Regions from separate parts of the Spongiibacter sp. UBA1325 genome, predicted to be linked through region 1. Evidence: predicted binding sites of a transcription regulator. Region 1 holds the regulator's gene; each other region holds the start of a gene.
The links. The regulator PhoB, encoded in region 1, activates phosphate uptake and scavenging genes when phosphate is short. The targets are predictions, from matches to a motif close to TGTCATAAANNTGTAACA.
Positions count from the first base shown of each region.

Region 2: the regulator PhoB is predicted to act here: its motif matches at 1,205-1,222, upstream of B3K78_RS05840 (alkaline phosphatase PhoX).
Region 3: the regulator PhoB is predicted to act here: its motif matches at 1,339-1,356, upstream of B3K78_RS04060 (alkaline phosphatase PhoX).
Region 4: the regulator PhoB is predicted to act here: its motif matches at 1,396-1,413, upstream of B3K78_RS15350 (alkaline phosphatase PhoX).

Region 1 is NZ_DBTD01000010.1:71,725-74,864, reverse strand. It holds gene purU (formyltetrahydrofolate deformylase) at 1-855, shown strand; gene phoB (phosphate regulon transcriptional regulator PhoB) at 961-1,668, shown strand; gene phoR (phosphate regulon sensor histidine kinase PhoR) at 1,678-2,973, shown strand; gene B3K78_RS12305 (PstS family phosphate ABC transporter substrate-binding protein) at 3,054-3,140, shown strand, end outside.
Region 2 is NZ_DBTD01000006.1:12,019-15,158, reverse strand. It holds gene B3K78_RS05845 (putative urea ABC transporter substrate-binding protein) at 1-811, opposite strand, end outside; guanidine-I (ykkC/yxkD leader) riboswitch at 872-999, opposite strand; gene B3K78_RS05840 (alkaline phosphatase PhoX) at 1,319-3,140, shown strand, end outside.
Region 3 is NZ_DBTD01000004.1:265,498-268,637, reverse strand. It holds gene B3K78_RS04060 (alkaline phosphatase PhoX) at 1-1,244, opposite strand, end outside; gene B3K78_RS04055 (LysR family transcriptional regulator) at 1,413-2,315, opposite strand; gene B3K78_RS04050 (molybdopterin-containing oxidoreductase family protein) at 2,414-3,140, shown strand, end outside.
Region 4 is NZ_DBTD01000010.1:734,774-737,913, reverse strand. It holds gene B3K78_RS15350 (alkaline phosphatase PhoX) at 1-1,309, opposite strand, end outside; gene B3K78_RS15345 (anthranilate synthase component II) at 1,537-2,202, opposite strand; gene B3K78_RS15340 (anthranilate synthase component I family protein) at 2,199-3,140, opposite strand, start outside.

The sequences.
Region 1 (3,140 bases):
ATGGAACATACCTACCGTTTGATCACCAGTTGTCCGGACCGCGTTGGCATCGTTGCCAAAGTGAGCCAATTTGTCGCCGATCAAGGGGGCTGGCTAACCGAGGCCAATCATCACGCCGATGCCGACAGCAATTGGTTTTTCATGCGCAACGAGATTAAAGCCGACTCACTGAGTATCGGTGCTGAGGCAGTGCGCGAGGCATTTACGCCCTTAGCGCAGGAATATGACATGGAGTGGGAGCTGGTCGACTCAGCGCGGCGGCGCAAGGTGGTGATTCTGGCAAGCCATGCCTCACACTGTATTGCAGATTTATTGCACCGCTGGCATAGCGGCGAGCTGTACTGTGATATTCCCTGTGTGATCTCAAATCACGAGAACTTGCGCAGCATGGTCGAGTGGCATGGAATTCCGTTTGAGTATGTGCCGGTCGACCCTCAAAACAAGGCACCGGCCCACGCCCGTATTCAAGAGCTAACGGAGAGCTATGCCGCTGATTGTGTCGTGCTGGCGCGCTATATGCAGATTATTCCTCCGGAATTTTGCCGTGCGTACAGCGGCAGAATGATCAATATTCACCACAGCTTTTTGCCTTCTTTCATTGGCGCGAACCCCTACCAGAAGGCCTATGATCGCGGCGTAAAATTGATCGGCGCCACCAGCCACTACGTCACTGAGCAGCTGGATGAGGGCCCGATTATCGAGCAGGACGTCATTCGAGTGTCGCATCGCCATAGCAAGGATGACCTGGTGCGTCTGGGTAAGGATGTCGAAAAGAGCGTACTGGCCCGCGCGCTTCGCAATCACCTTGAGGACAGGGTGTTAGTGCACGGTAATAAAACTGTCGTTTTCGACTAAGCTTGGGGGCAACAGCTGGCGCCTTGATCGAGTCGTTGTCATATAATTGTCATTAAAGGCCGTTTTAATGCAGGCTCAAGCATCCACAGGCTACAAGGGAAGAGCATGAGCACAAAGACCATCCTCATCGTCGATGACGAAGCCGCCATTCGCGAGATGATCCGCGTAGGGCTAGAGCTTGCCGGTTACGACTGCATCGAAGCGAGCAATGCGCAGGAAGCGCACGGAATTATTGTTGATCAGCGCCCGGATCTGGTACTGCTGGACTGGATGATGCCAGTCACCAGCGGTATTGAGCTGCTGCGCCGCTTGCGCCGGGAAGATTTAACCCGGGATATGCTGGTCATCATGCTCACCGCTAAAGACGATGAAGACAACCGTGTTCAGGGCCTGGATGTCGGTGCTGACGACTACATTACCAAGCCGTTTTCTTCCCGAGAGCTAATGGCGCGCATTAAGGCGGTGTTGCGCCGCGGCAGCTCGCCGGAGCAGGAAGAGACCATTGAGGTGGATGGCCTCAAACTCGACCCCGCCAGTCACCGCGTGTTTGCCAATGGTGAGCCTTTGGATATGGGGCCCACCGAGTTTAAATTACTGAAATTTTTCATGACCCACCAAGAGCGTGCCTATAGCCGTGGTCAACTGCTTGACCAGGTATGGGGCACCAATGTCTATGTTGAAGAGCGCACGGTAGATGTTCATATTCGCCGGCTTCGCAAAGCGCTGCTGACCGACGAGCGAGACTTCGGGCAGCTGATTCAAACCGTTCGCGGTACTGGCTACCGTTTTTCCGCAACGGGGGTGAGCGCCTAGCGCTGCTCTATGCGGTATTACGGCTGGAAGACGGAGCTTGTTCGCGTAGTGCTGCCATTGGCAGCGGCGGCAGTGTTTGCAACAGCGTTCGACCTTGGAGTGTGGCCCGTTTTTATCGTTGCAGCGGTGATATGCACCTGGCTGCTATGGCAACTTCAACGACTGAGCGACTGGTTATATAGAGGCTTGGGTACCGAGCCGCCAGAGGCAATTGGCATGTGGGGTCAAATTTTCGACACGATTTACGATATGCAGAAGCATGCGTCGGGAGATCGTGATCAGTTACAAGCAATTATTGATTACTTACATTCATCGTTTGCATCGATGTCAGATGCCGTGGTGATGCTGGATCGTCACGGCAACATCGAATGGTGCAACGATGCGGCGATGGATCTACTTGGGCTGCGCCGGGATGAAGATGTCGGCTTGCAGTTGCTGAATTTAGTGCGCAACCCGAATTTTGTTGCCTACTACGAAGCTGAAAAATACGCCATGCCCTTTGAAATGGCGTCGCCGGTAAACAGCGAGATACAGCTCAGTTTAAGCATCAGCTTTTTCGCGGAGGGTAATCGTTTACTGTTTGCCCGCGATGTCACGCGAACCCACCGTCTCGAAAAAATGCGCAAAGATTTTGTCGCGAATGTGTCACACGAATTGCGCACGCCACTGACGGTGATCAATGGTTATCTGGAGACGTTTTCTGAGCACGGTGGCGACAACCCGCGCTGGGATCGCGCCATCGATCAAATGCTGCGGCAGTCTCGCCGCATGCACCACCTCATTCAAGATTTAATGCTCTTATCGCGACTGGAATCCGTCCCTCAAGCCAGCGAGCATGAAGTGATACGTATCCGCCCGCTGATGGAAATGGTGCGCGAAGAAGCCCTCGCGGCCGCCAAGGGCAATCGCCAGATCGACATCGAATGTGACGATGCCATTGCGCTCAAAGGGCAGGCGACGGAAATACGCAGCGCGCTGTCTAACTTGGCGGTAAACGCCGCGCGCTACACCGCCGAGGATGACCGAATTGTGCTGCGTTGGTACCAGGATGACAGCCACGGTGTGTTGGAAGTGCAGGACAGCGGGATTGGTATCGAGCCGCAATACATTCCCCGTCTAACCGAGCGCTTCTACCGGGTTGATCAAAGTCGCTCCCTCGATACCGGCGGTACAGGCTTGGGTTTGGCGATCGTGAAACATGTTTTGTTGCGCCACCGGGCCGAGATGAAAATCTCCAGCCAGCCGGGGCATGGCAGTACGTTCAGTTGTTTATTTCCACGTTCATTAATCACTCGGGTAAACTGATTTCTCATTGTAATAAATCCGTCATCTAGCGCCGCTAAAATGACAGCCGTGTTACCAATTTTATTGATCGGGAGATACCTGTGAAACTGAAGCAATGTCTGATGGCGGCCGCATTTGGCCTTTCCTCTATGTGGGTGGCGGCAGCCACTGAAGTTGATCCGGCGCTG
Region 2 (3,140 bases), on a different contig from region 1:
TTTTCGTACTGGCCAGCTGCGCATCGTAGCCGGCAGTGTCCGTCCCCGACGCAATTGCCATCGCCGTGCGAGCAGCGAGGCCTGCCTTTCCTGGGGCGCTCATGATCGCCATGATTTCATACCAGGCGCCAACTAACGCCTTACCCAGAGCAGGGTTTTTCTTTAATACCTCGGTGTTCACCACGAGCAGGTCGATAATTTCGCCGGGTATTTGAGAAGAGTCGAACACCTTGTTTGCGCCGGGCATGGTGAGAATTTCACTGAGTAATGGGTTCCAGGTCACCACAGAACTTACCCCCGCTGTTGGGTAGATAGCGACCATATCGGCGTCGGAGGTATTCACAACGGTAACGTCAGATTCGCTCATGCCGACGCTATCCAGTGCCCGCGCCAGCAAATAGTGGGAAACACTCAACTCAACTAAATTCACTTGCTGCCCCTTCACAGCCTGAAGTGAGTCGGTATTTTTCAGTACCAGCCCGTCATTGCCATTAGAAAAATCGCCGACAATTAGCGCGGTACTGTCCACACCACCGGCAGCGGGAATTGTCAGCGCATCCATGTTCGTCATGGTGCAGGCGTCAAACTCGCCGGTGGTGTATTGGTTTATTGACTCGATGTAGTCGTTGATCTGAACGACATCAATCTCAATGCCGTATTTCTTCGCCCATTTATCGACGATTTTTTGCTCGTCACCATAGCCCCACGGCATCCAGCCAACATAAATTGACCAACATACTTTGAAGCTGTCTGAAGCGAGACTAAAAGAGGAACATGAGAGAGTAAGTAGTAATGCGGCTATTCGTTTCATTGCCTGCCTCCGGCATCGTTACGCGGTAAATAGAGCACTCCTGGCAACTGGCTGCCGATCGTCTCCCGGGCTTTTGTCCCGCCGTGTAACCTATCCCGTGGCGAATCCAATCGATGAGGGAAGAGGTCGAAAGCTCTCGGACCAGACGTTGTGCAAGGTGCGCAACCGGAACCCTAGCTCTCCATTACCAAATTGTGATGCTTTGACAGCATGTCCTGCGATACCAAGAGTGCGGACACCGTGTTCTATACAGAATCCATGCCAACACTACTTCCACCGCCAATTCACGCTACTCGCCGGCCGCGGCGATCGAATCTGCCGCCACTACCGCCCTCCAATGAGGCGTAAAATGTTCTAACGCACAAATATGTCGCACTCAACCAGCCTGGTGGTTGTCACAAATTCGTCAACACTTCGACATGTTTTCTTTGTTAAACCGTCATAGTCCGTCCCTAGACTGGCCCCCCGTTATAACTAGACCAATCCACCTCTTTCTAGGGAACTGTTATGAACAAGAAGTTATTGAGCGCTTCCATTGCCGCTATTCTGGCTGCAACATTGTCAGCCTGCGGCGGCGATGACGGACGAAATGGTAGCGATGGCCAAGACGGCGCGGTAGGCCCACAAGGTCCTGCGGGCGTAGATGGAAGCAATGGTGCAAATGGCGCTGATGGGCAGGATGGCGCAGACGGTCAAGATGGTGCTGATGGCGTCTCTACGGTGACCCCTAAAGGCCTCAAACGGTTTGCTACCGCTCCGCTCGGCGCTGAGTTTACCGGGATATTCGTTAACGAAGACGGCAAGCTGTTCTCCAATATTCAGCACCCAAGCAGCTCTAACACAACCACCGATTCAGCTGGCAAGGTCTTTAACGTAGGTACCGTTGGCTACTTTAACGCCGACGTTAACAACATGGGCGATATCGCCGCTCTGGATTTCCCCATCACCGCGGCACAAAAAGAAACCGTACAAAGCGCCGCTGGCAGCTACATTGTGTTGGCACAGCAGGGTGACAACCTCGCCGATGGCAACAAAATGGGTGACATCCTCAGCGCTAACGGCAGTTTAATCAAAAGCTCTAACGACCCCGACTTTAACGGCGCCGTCTCCGATGGTGGCACCGGCTACTACCTGTATACCAACTGGGAAGACCGCCCAGGCAGCATGAGCCGTATTCGCTTAACGGATACCTACAGCCCGACCCAGGAAGGTATGCTGGACTTCTCCAGTGTCGACGGCACCTGGGTTAACTGTTTTGGCACCGTAAGCCCCTGGGGCACGCCGCTGTCGGCAGAAGAACTGTACTTTGACAATACAGCCGACTGGTTCAATGCCAATGCCAATTATTTCTCCAATGCCGAAGCGATTGCTGAATACAAAGGCTACCCGCTTGATCGCAGCGGTAACTGGGGCAACCCTTACGACTACGGCTACATTGTCGAGATCGGCACTAACAACACTGCAGCAACAGCCAATGTTGCCGATGTTGAAGTGAACAAACTTGAGCTGATGGGGCGCTTCTCACACGAAAACCCCGTGGTTATGCCAGACCGCCGCACCGTCTTCCTCAGCGACGATGGCACCGGCACAGTGCTGTTTAAGTTTGTGGCCAACGCCGCTAACGATATGAGCGCGGGCAAGCTCTACGCCGCAAAAGTCACCCAGTCCAATGGCATCACTGACCCAGCGGAAGCTGCCTTTGCTGTGGAGTGGATTGAGATCGGTGCTGGCAATGAGGCCGATATCGAAAACGCCATTGCGAGCTTCGACGGCACGTTTGCCGACGCCAAACACATTAGCGATGCGCAAATTCAGGCCTTCGCAGAATTCAAGTCAGGGCAAGATCTCGACAACAGCGGTAGCGTTGCCGCCAACCCCTTTGCCGACGAGCGTGTCGCCTTCCTTGAAAGCCGCAAACTCGCTGCCGCAATGGGCGCGACGGCTGAGTTCCGCAAGATGGAAGGCATCAACATCAACTTCGGCTTGGCCGACACATGGTGGAATAACGGCGCTGCAGATGGTGCTCAAGCCTACATGTATCTGGCCATGTCTTCGTTCGACGCCACTATGGCTGACGGCGCCGGAGACATTCAGCTAGACGGCACTCACGGCAAGTGTGGTGTGGTCTACCGCATGAAGCTCGTTGAAAAAGATGGCCTGGTGGACATCAACACCCTCACCCCAGCGCTTGTCGGCGGCCCCTACTACGGCGATCGCGCAGCAAACCGCTGTAACACAAATAACATCTCCAACCCCGACAATCTGGTGATCTTGGACGATGGACGAGTGTTGATTGGCGAAGACACTGGCAACCACGAGAACAATGTGA
Region 3 (3,140 bases), on a different contig from region 1:
AGCTGTAACAGCGGAATGGTGGTTCGGTCCGGCAACAGCACCATGCAGCGCATAAAACCGCCGTCTTCCACCACCAGCATTTCACCGTCCAGCGTCATGGCAATATTGTCCACCCCCGTCAGCGGCTCTTCGGCATTGTCGAAGGGGGAGCCTGCCACGTCATCCCGAGGGGCGTAGATGCTCTCGATGGTTTCGCCGTCAATATCAATGGCCCAGATATTGTCGTCACTCTTCGTGGAAAAGAAGATAAAGCCATTGAGGTACCAAACCCCTTCATTGCCTCCAAAGATCGTGGCGTCGACCTCACCCACCGTTGCAGGCTGAGCGCGGCCGTCGTCAATGGCATCGTTCCATACAATCGGCGTCGGGCCGGCACGCGCGGCATCAATGCCGGCAGGCACATACAGCACCTGCAGTTTCCCGGCAGCCATGTCGGGGCGCTCATTGGCTACCGGCCAGCTGCTGCTCGTCCAAGCGGTGCGGTAGAAGCGGTCGGTTTCGCTGTCGATATCTTCGGTGTGGTAAATCGCTCGGCGCTCGGCATCAACCGCCACCATTTCGTGGGCTTTGCGGCCGAAGCACGGCAGCTCAACGGCCTCGCCGCCGTCGCGAAGCGGGCTGCACTCAAACATCTTACCGTCCCAGATTTCCTCGCCGTTAATCCAGGTTCCCCAGGGGGTGGCGCCGCCAGAGCAATTCGTGGTGGTACCGCGCTGGCAGGGGTAGGCATCGACAAGATTACCCGCCGCATCAAAGCGCAAGGCACTGACCCCGCCGCCGAAAAATGGCGGCAAGAACGCGGCGGTATCGCGGTCTAGATTGCGTCGGAATTCACCAGTCGGGTCCTGGTCGCGGATCGTTGTCAGGTCGCGCGCTTCGGAGTTACTAACATAGATCCAGCCACCGTCGTCGGTTCTGAATGTGCCACCGCCGTCGGGGTCTGAATGCCAGAAGAACAGCGGGTCAACACTGGGTACTGGCGGCTCGCCAAATACCGCCAACTGACGGGAGGTGAACCCCAGGGGAAGACGAATGCCGTCGTCATTGGGCTCTTGCAGAGGGCCAATGTTGCGAAATTTACTGGAGAACGTCGCACTACCATTGCTGCTGGAACTGGACGAACTGCCACCACAGGCGGTCAACCAGCTTGCCGTGGCGACACTGCCTGCCGAGAACAACAGGTTGCGCAGAAATAGTCGCCGCGACCAGCCCTTGCGCTCCGCTTCTTTTAATAATGGATTCATCCAACCTTCCCCTCTAGTTTTCTAACTACTATTTTCTATTACTTGTATTTTCTATTACTTGGCCGCAGCGCCCAGCGCTAAAAAATGGCGGCCGTGTGACACCGAGATGACAAGCCCATAGGTTTTAGCATAGTTATATGACAGCGAGATAACATTCCGGGCTGACCCTCAGGCCAGCAGCGCCTCTGCATGCAACAGCTTACGCACCCAGCGGTGGGCGAGATCATGGTCCAGGCGCGGATGCCACGCTGCGGCAACGGTGATCGACGGCATCGTCGCCGCAATCTTTACCTCACTCAGCGGGCCAGACATTACCGATAGCAGCCGGCGCGGGATCATCGCGATGAGATCGCTAGCCGCCAGCAAACTCGGCAACACCGCAAAATTGGGCAGCGTAACCGCCACTTTGTCGAGCAAAGGCGAGTGATGCAGGTCGCGAAATAAGCCTCCTTCAAAGGCAAACCCCGTGGGTGAAACAATGACATGGTCATAACCCAAAAACGACTCTGCGGAGGCTTGCTGGTCTGCCAGCGGGTGCCCCTGCCTTGCCGCTGCGATGTAAGGGTCGGTAAAAAGCTCTTCGCTGGAAAAGTCCGCCGGCAGGGCCTGCGGAAAACTCAGCATCAAATCCAGCTCGCCGCCGCGAATCCGCTCTGCAGCCGCTTTACTGTCCAGATCGTACAGGGCAACTTTCACCTTTGGCGCTAATGCGCGAATCCGCTGAACCAGTGGCACTATCAGGGCGATTTGCAGGTAGTCATTCGCAGAAATCGACAGTGTGAATTCAGCTTCCTCGGGAACAAACACCGGCGGCGCGATCAACTGCCGAGCATCGCTGAGCAACTGTTTGATGGCAGGCCGCAGTGACTCAGCGCGAGAGGTTGGCGTCAACCCCCGGGGGTTGCGCACAAACAAGGGGTCGTCGAACAAATCGCGCAGTTTTTGCAGAGTGTAGCTGACACTCGGCTGGGTGACATGCAATCGCTTTGCCGCCTGGGAGACACTGCACTCATCCAGAAGTACATCCAGCACTTTCAGGGCATTCAAGTCGGCCTTCAAGATATCGCTCATTTTTATATCTTTTATAAAATTTAATAATTTGATTTATACCATGTGCATTTCTATAGTCCAGCCACACTCCACACCTCCACCCATTTTGGAAGTCGACTATGTCCTCGCGCAGCCAACATGCCTCAATTTGCCGGATGTGCCACGCCGCCTGCCCAGTCATTGTGGAAATGGAAGATGGCCTCCCGGTTAAGGTGACTGGCAACAAGACCAGCCCGACCTATCACGGGTTTTGCTGCAGTCGCGGCCAGGCCTCGGTGGAGCATATTCGCCACCCCGACCGCTTGCTGCACTCGCTGAAACGCATGCCCGATGGCCGCTTTGAGCCCATCGCGATTGAACAGGCAATGGATGAGATTGCCGAAAAATTGCGGGCGATCGTCGACCAACACGGGCCTCGCGCACTGGCCGCTTATTTCGGCACTTACTCCGGCCCCTACCCCGCCGCCGGTACGTTGCTTGGCTCACTGGTGGCCTCGCTGGGATCACCGATGATATTTGCCAGCGCCACCATCGACCAACCGGGCAAAGATATCGCCAACGCCATGCTCGGTCACTGGAAAGCCGGCCCCCAGGCCTTTGCCGACTCCGATGTTTGGCTGATGCTTGGCGGCAACCCCATGGTGACGATCGCCGGCGGCGTGCCCAGCCAAAACCCCGCGCGACGCCTCACCGACAAGATCAAAGATGGCATGACGCTCATCGTGATCGACCCGCGCAAAACCGAAACTGCCGCGCGCGCACAAATTCACCTGCGCCCAACGCCTGGCGAAGATGTCGCGGTGCTGGCGGCAATGCTGCATGTCATCATCAAAGAGCAGTTATACG
Region 4 (3,140 bases), 660 kb from region 1:
AGTACAGCCGGCTGCCGTCGGCGGTAAATGCCGGGCCAGTCAGCTCGCTTTTACCGCCGGGGACTTGCAGCAAGATCTTCGCATTGGCATTGGGGACCATTACCATCAAGCGCATCGCATCGCCATCTTCGGCGACGATAACGTCGCCGGCGGGGCTGACAACCAGGTTGTCGACATCGTCATAGGGGGTTTCGTCAACGGCGGTGAGCTGTTCGTTGTCGAATACCACTTCGATAAGATCGTTGTCGATATCCAAGGCATATACCCGGTTGTCGCCTTTACAGGCAAAGAACACCACCGCCCGCAGAGGGTGGCTGCTGCCCGCGACGGTGCGGCCGTCGGTAAAGCTTTGTATCCATATTCCCTCTCCGCCTTTGAAGACGGTTCCCGGTGCACCGGCGCCGGTTGACGCAATATCGGCGCGAACGTCAGCCTGGGGGCGTTCGGGCGATTGGACTTCCACCCATTTCACTTTGTGCAGCTGTCGCGCCTCGCTGAGTGCGTCCTGATAACCGCCATTTTCGAAGCCCTCGATTTCCAGCACTTCCAGCAGGCCGTTATTCAAGTTGAGTCCCTGCCGCCCATTCATCGATGGGGCATCTCCCAAGGCGGTGTAGCGGTAGAGCCGACCATCGCCGGCATCCTCGGTGAGATACACGGTGCGAGTGGGCAGGTCTACGGCCACTGCCTCATGGTTGAAAATTCCCAGCGCTGGCCGAGCCACGGCGCTGTCTGCATCGCCAAAGGGATCGCATTCGTACACCAGGCCATCCCGGACTTCCTCGCAGGACAGCCAGGTTTGCCAGGGGGTCGCGCCGCCTGCGCAGTTGTTGCGGGTATCTTTAAGAATACGGTAGTTGTCGGTAATGCTGCCGTTGGCGTCAAAACGCAGAGCACCCACTCCGCCAGGTGTGGATTCACTGTTGGATACGTAAACCCAGCCGCCGTCGTCGCTTTGGAATACCGCCCCGCCATCGGGGTTGCTGTGCCAGAGCGTGAAGTTGAGTGATGGCGAGAAGCCGGCGCGGGCCACGCGGCGTATGGAGAAGCCTTCGGGAATCAATATGTCGTCAACGTCAGAGGTGAATAAGTCGCCGATATTGGCTAGCGGGCCGGGTGACAGCGGCAGCTCGGTTGCCGGGGGAACGGGCGGTTGTGGTGGCTGGGGTGTGTCGCCGTTATCTGGCGTGGTGTTGCTTGTGCTGCGACTCGAGCCGCCACCACATGCGGCGAGGCCAGCGGCGGCGGCACCGAGAAACATTGCGCGCAGCACGTCGCGGCGGCTCTTGATAAGGGGTGGCTGTGTCACCTGTCTACTCCTTTTACTGGCCCGTCTGCGTGGGGGCAGCAGGCCTTAGGCAAAGATTCACTAGGCCGCGAAAGGTAGAGCAAAACTGTGGCAGTTTAATGACACGGAGGGCGCGTTTGTGTCGCAGATAACGGCGTAGGTACTTTGCAGAAGGCGTGACAGGGTGGGGCTATCGACGGGGCGGCTGAAGGGCCAATACCACCCTGCAGCTGCCGTGCTCGCTTGGGCTAGTGGTCGCCAAACAGAAAATTGCGAATCAGCTCTTTACCGCCCTCGGTCGCAAAGGACTCGGGGTGAAACTGAATGCCATGGATTGGGTGTTCGCGGTGCTGAACCCCCATAATTTCGAACTCACCGCCGCGCCGCACCTGGCTGGGGTCGCTAAAGGCATTGGGCGGGATGTCGCCGACTAGCGCAGTGACTTGCAGGCAATCGGGTAGAGACTCTGCCTCGGCGATCAGCGAGTGGTAGCGCATGACTTCCAGCTGGTCCGGGACATTGGCAAACATGCCTTGGTCATTGTGGGTGATCGGGCTGATTTTGCCATGCATGGGCAGTGGCGCCTTGACCACATTGCCGCCGAATACGTGGACGATGCCCTGCATGCCTAAGCAGACGCCGAGTAGCGGAGTGTGCTTGCCGAGCTCGGCGATCACCTGTGAGCACACGCCAAAGTAGTGTTCGTCATCCGGTGAGCCCGGGCCGGGTGAAACGATAATGCGGTCGGCGTTGAGCTGGTGGATCTCATCCAAACTTAATTCGTCGTTGCGTTTAACGACAATACGAAAGTCGTCGAGCCGCCCGCGGCTTTTTTCGCTGCTCAATATCTCGCCAATATATTGGTAGAGGTTGTAGGTGAAGGAGTCGTAGTTATCAATGATGAGGACTTTCACGATTCGCCTCCTTCGCGGTCATCGACCATAAACTTATCCAGGACCTTTTTGGTGCCGGCGAACTTGCGCCGAATTTCCTCGTATTCATCGTCGGGGTTGGAGTCGTACACATTGCCGCCGCAGGTTTGCACATAGGCTTCTTCGCCATTGGCGAATACCGTTCGAATAGGGATGGCAAAGGTGCAGTCCCCGTTGAATGAAAAGTGCCCGACCGCGCCGCCATAGGGGCCGCGTCCGTCGCCTTCCAGTTCGTTGATGATCCGCATGGCCTCAATTTTGGGGGCGCCGGTTAGCGTTCCCGCCGGGAAGTTGCTGGGCAGGGCCGAGAACATGTCTTCGCCCTCGGCGATAATGCCGACAATTTCGCTGGAAATATGCTGCACGTGGCTGAAGCGCTTAATGTCCATCAGGCTGCGCACCTTCACCGTGCCAAACTGGGCCACACGACCAATATCATTGCGATGCAGGTCGACAATCATATTGTGCTCGGCGATTTCTTTGGGGTCGTTGAGCAGTGCGCGGGCCAGTGCGGTATCTTCTTGTGGGTCGGCGCCGCGCCGGGTGGTGCCCGCCAGTGGGAAGGTTTCCATCTCGCCTTGGCGCAACCTAAACAACAACTCGGGACTGGCACCGATCAGTTTTTGCTCGCCAAATTTTACGTAGTACATCTGCGGCGAGGGGTTAATCTCACGCATTTCCTCGTAAATATTGATGGTGTCGCCTTCGAGGCGAAAGCGCTTTTTAAAACCGACTTCCGTCTGGAAAATTTTGCCGTCGATAATGTCCTGCTTCACCTTCATGACGGCGGCGCGGTGATCGTCGCGGCTCATGGTTTCGCCGCAGGAATATATTTTCAAGGGGCCGTTTGCGACATCGTCTTCGGCGAGCAGGGCTTCAACATCATCCAGGCGGCTGTCGTGGTAGTAAAAATAAATGAG